Regions from separate parts of the Blastococcus deserti genome, predicted to be linked through region 3. Evidence: predicted binding sites of a transcription regulator. Region 3 holds the regulator's gene; each other region holds the start of a gene.

Region 1 (2,197 bases), 140 kb from region 3:
GTGGTCGCCAACGTGACCGGCAACCCGGCGATGTCGGTGCCGCTCTGGTGGAACGGGGACGGCCTGCCCGTCGGCGTGCACGTCCTCGGCCGGTTCGGCGACGAGGCCACCCTCTTCCGGTTGGCCGGCCAGCTCGAGCGGGCACGGCCGTGGGCCGATAACCGTCCCCCGGTGAGCGCGACCGCCGCCCCCTCCCCGGAGCTCGCCCTGGCGGCGCCGTGACGGTGGGTCCGATCGCCGGGCGACGGCCGACCGAGGCGCCGGCGACCCGGCGGCAGCGGTCGGGTCAGGGCAGCCCGGCGTGCGGGACCGCGACCTCCTTCGACACCAGCACTGCGTCCCGTGCCGGCGCGCGCGTGTGCTCGTAGAAGTCCGGTGCGCAGCAGAGCAGCAGGGTCCGGCCGTCGTCCCCGCCCAGGGCGCAGGCGTAGACACCCATCCCGCCGGGCGCGGCGATCTCGTCGACGATCGCGCCGCCGGGTGCGACGCGGAGGACCCGCGACCCGAACCCGTCGGCGACCCAGACGTGCCCCTCGGCGTCCAGCGTGCAGCCGTCCGGGGCGACGACGATCTGGCCCAGCAGTTCCTCGATCGAGCCGCCCACCGGCTCGGGGCCGCATTCCGCCCACACCCGCCGGTTGCCCAGCGAGCCGTCCGCGGCGATGTCGAAGGCGGTGAAGCGGTTGCCCCACGTCTCGCCGACGATCAGCGTGCCGCCGTCCGCAGTGATCACCGAGCCGTTCGGGAAGCGCAGGTCCTCGGCCACCACGGTGACCGTGCCGTCGGGATCCACCCGCTTCAGCGAGGCCGACCGCGGGGCGCCGCCGCCCATGAGGTCGAAGCCGAAGTCGCCGACGAACGCCCGGCCGGACGAGTCGACCACCATGTCGTTGAGCAGACCGCCGCAGACGGCGGAGAGGTCGGCGTGCGTCGACACCTGGCCATCGGCGAGGCGCAGCAGACGGTGGTCCTTCATCGAGACGACGAGCAGCGAGCCGTCCGGCAGCCAGCCCAGCCCCGAGGGCTGGTTCTCGACCTCGAGGACGACGGTCTCCGGGGCGCCGGGGACCACCCGGCTCACCGTGTGCCGATAGAAGTCCGAGACCCACCAGGCGCCGTCGTGCCACCGCGGGCCCTCGAAGTACGAACCGCCTTCCAGCACCGTCCGGAACTGCCGATCTGCCATGGCTCCGGAGGCTACGGGGTGCGCTGCGCCAGGATGAGATCGGGCGTGTGCATAGGCGTTTGACCTGGGGATTCGTACTGCGGCAGGGGCTCTCGGGCGGTAGTATTCGTACATCTGTTCGAGTGGTTGAGGAGGTGGCGGTGAGCGAGCTGCGGTCGGCCCTCGAGGCCCTGGCCGCCGAGGACGTCGGCAACCTGGGGCCGCGGCAGCAGCTGGAGCGGATCACCGAGCTGCTGGAGGCGCGCAACCGGCTGGATGCCCAGCTGGCCCGGTCGGTGCGCGCGGCGGAGCTGCAGCAGGCACCGGAGGACGACGGTGTGACGTCGATGCGGTCGTGGCTGCGCGGCCACGGCCGGCTCAGCCCGGGTGCGGCCGGGCAGCTGGTCCGCAACGGCAGGGCGCTGGAGCACCTGCCCGCGCTCGCCTCCGCGTTCGCCGACGGCGCGGTCACCGCCGAGCAGGTCGCCGTCATCGCCCCGGTGGCGACGGAGGACCGCCGGCGGGCGGCGCGGGCGCAGGGCGTCGACCTGGCCGAGGTCGACGCGATCCTCACCGCCGTCGCCGCCGAGCGGCCCCTGCAGCAGCTGGCCCGGGTGGTGCACCACTACCTGGCCTGCCTGGACCCCGACGGCCCCGAACCGGACCCCACCGAGGAACGGTCGCTGACCCTGGCGACGTTCGCCGACGGCACGGTCGTCCTGCGCGGACAGCTGGACGCGGTGGGTGGAGAGAAGCTGCAAGCGGCCCTGGAGGCGATCACCCAGGCCGACCGGCCCCGGGGCGATCGGCGCACCCGCGCCCAGCAGCTGGCCGACGCACTGGTGCAGCTGGCCGACAACGCCCTGGCCGCCGGCGACCTGCCGCTGCTGCGCACGGTCAAGCCGCACGTGATCGTGCGCATCGACCTGGCCGACCTGGTCGACCCCGCCACCGGCCCGGGCGCCGCCGAGACCGGGTTCGGCGCCGGCATCTCCGCGGCCCGGGCCCGCTGGCTGGCCTGCGACGGGAACA
Region 2 (2,197 bases), on a different contig from region 3:
AGCGCGGACTCGACGACCCGCTCCTCGTCCCCTGCCCCCGCGGACACCGAGAAATCGCGGCCGGAGCCGTCCGCGAGGTCGCCGGTCAGGGACCGGTCGAACGGGGCGCTCATGACCTGCCCAGCAGCTGCAGCGCCTGGCGCAGGAGGACGGCGACCTCCACCACGCCGGTCGCGGCGATCTGCTCGTCGGCGACCGGCGCCAGCCGGGCGAGGGCGCCGTCGGCCTCCTTGGCGGTCCAGCCGAGACCGACCAGCGCCGAGGTGAGCTGGTCGCGCCACGGCGCCACGGGCGTGACGGAGGGCAGGCCGGCCGGGGCGGGCGCGTCGAGGGAGGTGTCGGAGGTGGTGGCGCCCAGCCGGTCCCGCAGCTCGAGGATCAGCCGCTCGGCGCCCTTCTTGCCGATGCCCGGCACCTGCATGAGTGCCTTGACGTCGGCCGTCGAGACCGCCCGGCGCACCTCGCGCGGCGGATGGATGGCCAGCACCGCCTGCGCCAGGCGCGGGCCGACGCCGTTGGCCGTCTGCAGCAGCTCGAACAGCTGCCGCTCGTCGTCGTCGGCGAAGCCGTAGAGCGTGAGCGAGTCCTCACGCACCACCAGGCTCGTCGACAGGCGCGCGTTCTCCCCCACCTGCAACCGGGCGATCGTGCCCGGGGTGCACTGCACCGCCAGCCCGATGCCGCCCACCTCCACGACCGCGCCGTCCGGCGACACCGCGGCCACCCGCCCGGACACCGAGGCGATCATCGGGCCGCCACCCCCGTCCACCGCGGGAGGGTGCGCTGCACCACGGGGGCGCCGATGCCGCCGGCCAGCGCCGCCGAGCGCAGCCGCTGCTGGGCCGGGCCACGCCATGCGTGGCAGACGGCCAGGGCCAGCGCGTCGGCGGCGTCGGCCGGCCTGGGGACCTCGCTCAGACCCAGCACCCGGGTCACCATGAGGGTGACCTGTTCCTTGTCCGCGCGGCCGTTGCCGGAGATGGCCGCCTTGACCTCGCTCGGCGTGTGCCAGGCGACCGGCCGGTCGGCCTGGGCGGCTGCCAGCGCGGCCACGCCCGCGGCCTGCGCCGTCCCGGTGGCCGTGCCCTTGTTGTTCTGCGTGAAGACCCGCTCGATGGCCACGACGTCGGGCCGGTGCTCGCGCAGGAGCGCGGTCACGGCCGTGTGCAGCTCCAGGAGCCGCAGCTCCAGGTCCAGCTCGGCCGGCGTGCGCACCACCCCGACGCCCACCGCCGTCGGACGTGCCCCGGGACGCCCGTCGACGACACCCCACCCGCACCGGGTGAGCCCGGGGTCTATGCCCAGCACCCGCATGAGTTGCCCCCAGTCAGCCGAACGCCTGTTCGACCGAGGCTAACCGGCAGGCACGACACCACGGCGCCGACACGCCCGCGGCCTCGTCCCCGGGTCCCGCCCCGAGCCCGCGAGGGGCGGGGAGGACGAGCTCCTTCACCCGACCTTCTCGAGCACCTCGTCGGAGACGTCGTAGTTGGCGTACACGTTCTGCACGTCGTCGAGGTCCTCGAGGGCGTCGATCAGCCGGAAGACCTTGCCGGCGCCGTCCTCGTCGAGCTCGACCGTCACGCTCGGCACGAACCCGGCCTCGGCGGAGTCGTAGTCGATCCCGGCGTCCTGCAGCGCGCTCCGGACGGCGACCAGGTCGCCGGGCTCGGAGACCACCTCGAACGTGTCCCCCAGGTCGCGCACCTCCTCGGCGCCGGCGTCCAGCACGGCCATGAGCACGGTGTCCTCGTCCACGGCGTCGGTCTTCGGCACCACCACGACCCCCTTGCGGGAGAAGAGGTAGGAGACCGAGCCGGGGTCGGCCATCGACCCGCCGTTGCGGGTCATCGCGGTGCGCACCTCCATGGCCGACCGGTTCTTATTGTCGGTCAGGCACTCGATGAGGACGGCGACGCCTCCGGGGGCGTAGCCCTCGTAGGTGATGCCCTGGTAGTCGACGCCGCCGGCCTCGGCGCCCGAACCGCGCTTGACCGCGCGGTCGATGTTGTCATTGGGCACCGAGGACTTCTTCGCCTTCTGGATGGCGTCGTAGAGCGTCGGGTTGCCCGCGGGGTCTCCGCCGCCGGTGCGGGCCGCGACCTCGATGTTCTTGATCAGCTTGGCGAAGAGCTTGCCGCGCTTGGCGTCGATCCCGGCCTTCTTGTGCTTCGTCGTCGCCCATTTGGAATGGCCA
Region 3 (2,197 bases):
CGGACAGCTCCTGGTCACCGGAGGGGCGGTCGCGGCGGACGGGCGGCATCTGGCGCTGCGCACCTACACCGACGCCTACGTCTGGCCCTTGACCGGCAACGACGTGGTCGGTGCACTGGCCGCGACGCCGGTGCGCATCGCACTCCCGGAGTCGCCACAGGGCGAGGCGATCAGCTTCACCGCGGACAACCTGGCCCTCCTGGTCGCCAGCGAGGGTCTGCCCAGCGACCTGACCCGGGTGCCGCTGGCCACCGAGGTCGCGGCGCCGCCCACTCCGCCGGTCGGCCCCGTCCCGAGGTTCACGGATCTCACCAGCTCGGGCCTGTCCCCGATCACGTCGGCCCTGATCGCTGCGGCCGTCGCCACGGTCGTCGTGTGGGTCGCGGGCAGGCTGCGCCGCAGGCCCTGAGGCGTGGCCCCGTCCGGAGGCTCGCCGCGAGCGTGCGAGCGGTGAGAGGGACGGGGTCCTCTCTCAGACGCGGCGGAGGACGCTGACGACCCGGCCCAGCACGGTGGCGTCGTCGCCCGGGATGGGCTCGTAGGCCGGGTTGTGCGGTAGCAGCCACACGTGACCGTCACGACGCTTGTAGGTCTTCACCGTCGCCTCGCCGTCGATCATGGCGGCAACGATCTCGCCGTTCTCCGCGGTCGGCTGTTGGCGGACCACCACCCAGTCGCCGTCGCAGATCGCGGCCTCGACCATCGAGTCACCGGTGACCTTGAGCATGAAGAGGGTGCCCTCGCCGACGAGCTCGCGGGGGAGCGGGAAGACGTCCTCGACCGCCTGCTCGGCCAGCACCGGACCACCGGCGGCGATCCGGCCGACGAGGGGCACGTAGGTGGGGGCCGGGGTCTGGGCGTCGTCACCCAGCCCCACCTCGACCATCGGGGCCACGGTGTGCGGGGAGTCGCCCGGGAGCCGGACGTCGAGCGCGCGGGGCCGGTTCGGGTCGCGCCGCAGCCAGCCCTTCTTCTGCAGAACCGACAGCTGGTGGGCGACCGACGACGCCGACGACAGGCCGACCGCCTCGCCGATCTCCCGGACCGAGGGCGGGTATCCGCGCCGGTCGATCGAGTCGCGGATGACCTCGAGCACCCGGCGCTGGCGCTGGGTCAGCCCGTCACCGTCGGCGCCCCGGTCGGGGAACGACCGGACGGCGGCCGTTCGGGTGCCCGCGGGGGCGTCCCCGGACGCCTTGCGACCTCCTGAGCTCCCGCTCTTGTCCGCCACGTCGCCTCCTCGTCCGCCGCTCGCGCAGCGCGTGTGTCCGTGGGACGGACGGTAGCGCGTCGCGGCCCGTCGATCAAACACGTGTTCGAAGTTGCGACGTGTCCGGTCGCTTTCGTCGGACCTGTCCGGTAGACATCGAACAGCCGTTCGATTCGAACAGGCGTTCGACGATCCGCGCAGGTGGCGAGCAGGGGAGACCGGTCATGGGGTGCGTGCGGCAGGCCGTGCTGGAGTTCGACGAGGAGATCCAGGTTCCGTGGCGGCCCCGGCTGGTGTCGGTGCCCGATGCGGGCGACGCCGGCCCGGCGCGCCGGCCGCCGGTGTCCCGCTCGCGACGGAGCCCCTCCCGGGTGGGCGTGTGCCGGCCGACCGTGCCTCCGGTCGTCCCGGCCGGCCGGGCGCGAGAGGTGGTGGCGCCTCCGGGTGGTCACGCCATCGCGGCGGGGTCGCCGTCGGCAGGTCGGCCGCCGGCGCGGCGGCATCCTGGTCCCGGCCCCGCGCCGGCGGGAGCGGTGCGACTGACCCGCCGGGCCCGCCGGCTGGCCGTGGTCCTGGCCGTCGCGGCGGGGGTGGCCCTCGGTTCCTGGCTGGGGCCGCTGCTCAACGGTGGCGCGGAGGGTCTGCGCCTGGCCGGGGAGAGCAGCGTGGTCGTGCGCCCGGGTGACACCCTCTGGTCCATCGCCTCCTCCGTGGCCGGGGGCGCAGACGTGCGCGCGGTCGTGGACGAGATCCAGCAGCTCAACGGCCTGGACGGCACCCAGCTGCTGCCGGGTCAGGCCCTGGTGCTCCCGTGAGCCGAAGCGGCGCCGGCACTCCCGGCCCGGCCGTGCGGCCGCACCCGCCCGGTGTCCGGCGTGAGGAGCCGACACCCGGAGTGCCGACCGCGCGGCTCCCCTCGGCAATAGCTCCACAACGGCGGGGTGCGACTTCGTCAACCCTCAGCCCGGGCGTCTTCACGCTCTGTGG
Region 4 (2,197 bases), on a different contig from region 3:
CCGAGTTCTCCAGCGAGGTCTCTCCGCCGAGGATCCAGTGCTGCAGGTGGTGGACGTCGCACCAGTGGGTCGGGGCGGCGCAGCCGGCGAAGACGCAGGCCTGGTCGCGCAGCTCGACGGCCCTGCGCAGGTGCGGCGGCACCACGCGCTTGGTGCGGCCCAGGTTCAGCGGCACCCCGTGCTCGTCGAGGACGACGGGGGTGATGCTGCCGTCGCAGGCCAGCGCCCGGGCGGTGGCGGCCGAGACCAGGCCGCCGAAGCCGGTGGCCGCGGCGGCCGGGCCGGGAGCCGGGTCGGCCAGGTCGGCGGCCGGGATGGTGACCACCACGGTGGGCTTGACCGTGCGCAGGAACGGCAGGTTCCCGGCGGCGAGGGCGTTGTCGGCCAGCTGCACCAGCGCGTCGGCCAGCTGCTGGCCGCGGGTCCGCCGATCGCCCCGGGGCCGGTCGGCCTGGGTGATCGCCTCCAGCGCCGCGGCCAGCTTCTCCCCGCCGGTGGCGTCCAGCCGCCCGCGCAGCACCACCGTGCCGTCGGAGAACGTCGCCAAGATCAGCGACCGCTCCTCGGTGGGGTCGGGCTCGGGGCCGTCGGGATCCAGCCGGGCCAGGTAGTGGTGCACCACCCGGGTCAGCTGCTGCAGGGGCCGCTCGGCGGCGAGGGCGGCCAGGGTGCGGTCGACCTCGGCCAGGTCGACGCCCTGCGCCCGCGCCGCCCGCCGGCGGTCCTCCGTCGCCACCGGGGCGATGACGGCGACCTGCTCGGCGGTGACCGCGCCGTCGGCGAACGCGGAGGCGAGCGCGGGCAGGTGCTCCAGCGCCCTGCCGTTGCGGACCAGCTGCCCCGCCGCACCCGGGCTGAGCCGGCCGTGGCCGCGCAGCCACGACCGCATCGACTTCAGGCCGTCGTCCTCCGGAGCCTGCTGCAGCTCCGCGGCACGTACGGAGCGGGCCAGCTGGGCGTCGAGGCGGTTGCGCGCCTCGAGCAGCTCGGTGATCCGGTCGAGCTGCTGCCGCGGCCCCAGGCTGCGGACGTCCTCGACGGCCAGGGCGTCGAGGGCCGACCGCAGCTCGCTCACCGCCACCTCCTCAATCACTCGAACACGTGTACGAATACTACCGCCCGAGAGCCCCTGCCGCAGTACGAATCCCCAGGTCAGGCGCCTGTCCACAGGCTCGGCCTCGTGTCGCCCCAGGAGTGGAGGTCGTGTGGGGAGATCGGCTGGCCAGGTCCAGCACACGGGGTGGCCGTAGGGAAGGCCGTCGAGGACGGTTGCTGCGCGTCGAGGACGTGCATGGTGGGGCCGTCGGAGCGCCCCGGGGGTTGCACCGGTTTTCCCCGCGCGGTCCGCCTCCCGGTCCGGTGCTCCGCTCCCCAGGGGTGATCAGTGTCGGGGACCGGAGCAGCGCAGGGGAGAATGACCGCATGACCCACCTGCTCGACCCCGACGCGCTGCCCGACGACGCGCGCGCGTTGATGGCACCGCTGCCGCCCTACGACGACGTGACGCGCTCCGACGCCGCCTTCCGCGCCTTCCTGCACGGTCTGCCGGGGGTCGACCAGGTGGGCGCCGAGTCGCGCGTCGCGGTGCTGGGCACCCGGTCCATCAAGACCACGGCGAAGGCGTGGGCCATCGACACCGCGATCTCGATGGTCGACCTGACCACCCTGGAGGGTGCCGACACCCCGGGCAAGGTCCGCTCCCTGGCCGCCAAGGCCCGCCGCCCCGACCCGGAAGACCTCGGCTGTCCGCAGGTCGCCGCCGTCTGCGTCTACGGCGACCTCGCCGGGGTGGCGAAGGAGGCGCTGCAGGGCACCGGCATCCACGTCGCCGCCGTCGCCACCGCGTTCCCCAGCGGCCGCGCCTCCCGCGCGGTGAAGATCGCCGACGTGGAGGACGCCGTCGGCAACGGCGCCGACGAGATCGACATGGTCATCGACCGGGGCGCCTTCCTCGCCGGTCGCTACCTCGACGTGTACGAGGAGATCGTGGCGGTCAAGCGGGCCTGCGGGCCGGCCCACCTCAAGGTCATCCTCGAGACCGGCGAGCTGGTCACCCTCGACAACGTCCGCCGCGCCTCGTGGATCGCGATGCTGGCCGGCGGCGACTTCATCAAGACCTCGACCGGCAAGGTGAACCCGGCCGCCACGCTCCCGGTTGGCCTGGTGATGCTGGAGGCCGTCCGCGACTTCCGCGCCG

Evidence for each region. The regulator LexA, encoded in region 3, represses DNA repair genes until DNA is damaged. The targets are predictions, from matches to a motif close to TCGAACANNTGTTCGA.
Region 1: a site for LexA is predicted at 1,293-1,308, ahead of ACFSHS_RS20825 (HNH endonuclease signature motif containing protein). Genes of this name have one in related genera too.
Region 2: a site for LexA is predicted at 1,332-1,347, ahead of ruvC (crossover junction endodeoxyribonuclease RuvC). Genes of this name have one in related genera too.
Region 4: a site for LexA is predicted at 1,094-1,109, ahead of ACFSHS_RS01820 (HNH endonuclease signature motif containing protein). Genes of this name have one in related genera too.

The regions. Positions count from the first base shown of each region.
Region 1 is NZ_JBHUHP010000030.1:190,861-193,057, forward strand. It holds gene ACFSHS_RS20815 (amidase) at 1-222, shown strand, start outside; gene ACFSHS_RS20820 (SMP-30/gluconolactonase/LRE family protein) at 287-1,186, opposite strand; gene ACFSHS_RS20825 (HNH endonuclease signature motif containing protein) at 1,327-2,197, shown strand, end outside.
Region 2 is NZ_JBHUHP010000010.1:307,279-309,475, reverse strand. It holds gene ruvB (Holliday junction branch migration DNA helicase RuvB) at 1-113, opposite strand, end outside; gene ruvA (Holliday junction branch migration protein RuvA) at 110-769, opposite strand; gene ruvC (crossover junction endodeoxyribonuclease RuvC) at 745-1,314, opposite strand; gene ACFSHS_RS12270 (YebC/PmpR family DNA-binding transcriptional regulator) at 1,450-2,197, opposite strand, start outside.
Region 3 is NZ_JBHUHP010000030.1:45,998-48,194, forward strand. It holds gene ACFSHS_RS20105 (hypothetical protein) at 1-409, shown strand, start outside; gene lexA (transcriptional repressor LexA) at 473-1,231, opposite strand; gene ACFSHS_RS20115 (LysM peptidoglycan-binding domain-containing protein) at 1,435-2,025, shown strand.
Region 4 is NZ_JBHUHP010000001.1:355,498-357,694, reverse strand. It holds gene ACFSHS_RS01820 (HNH endonuclease signature motif containing protein) at 1-1,075, opposite strand, end outside; gene deoC (deoxyribose-phosphate aldolase) at 1,423-2,197, shown strand, end outside.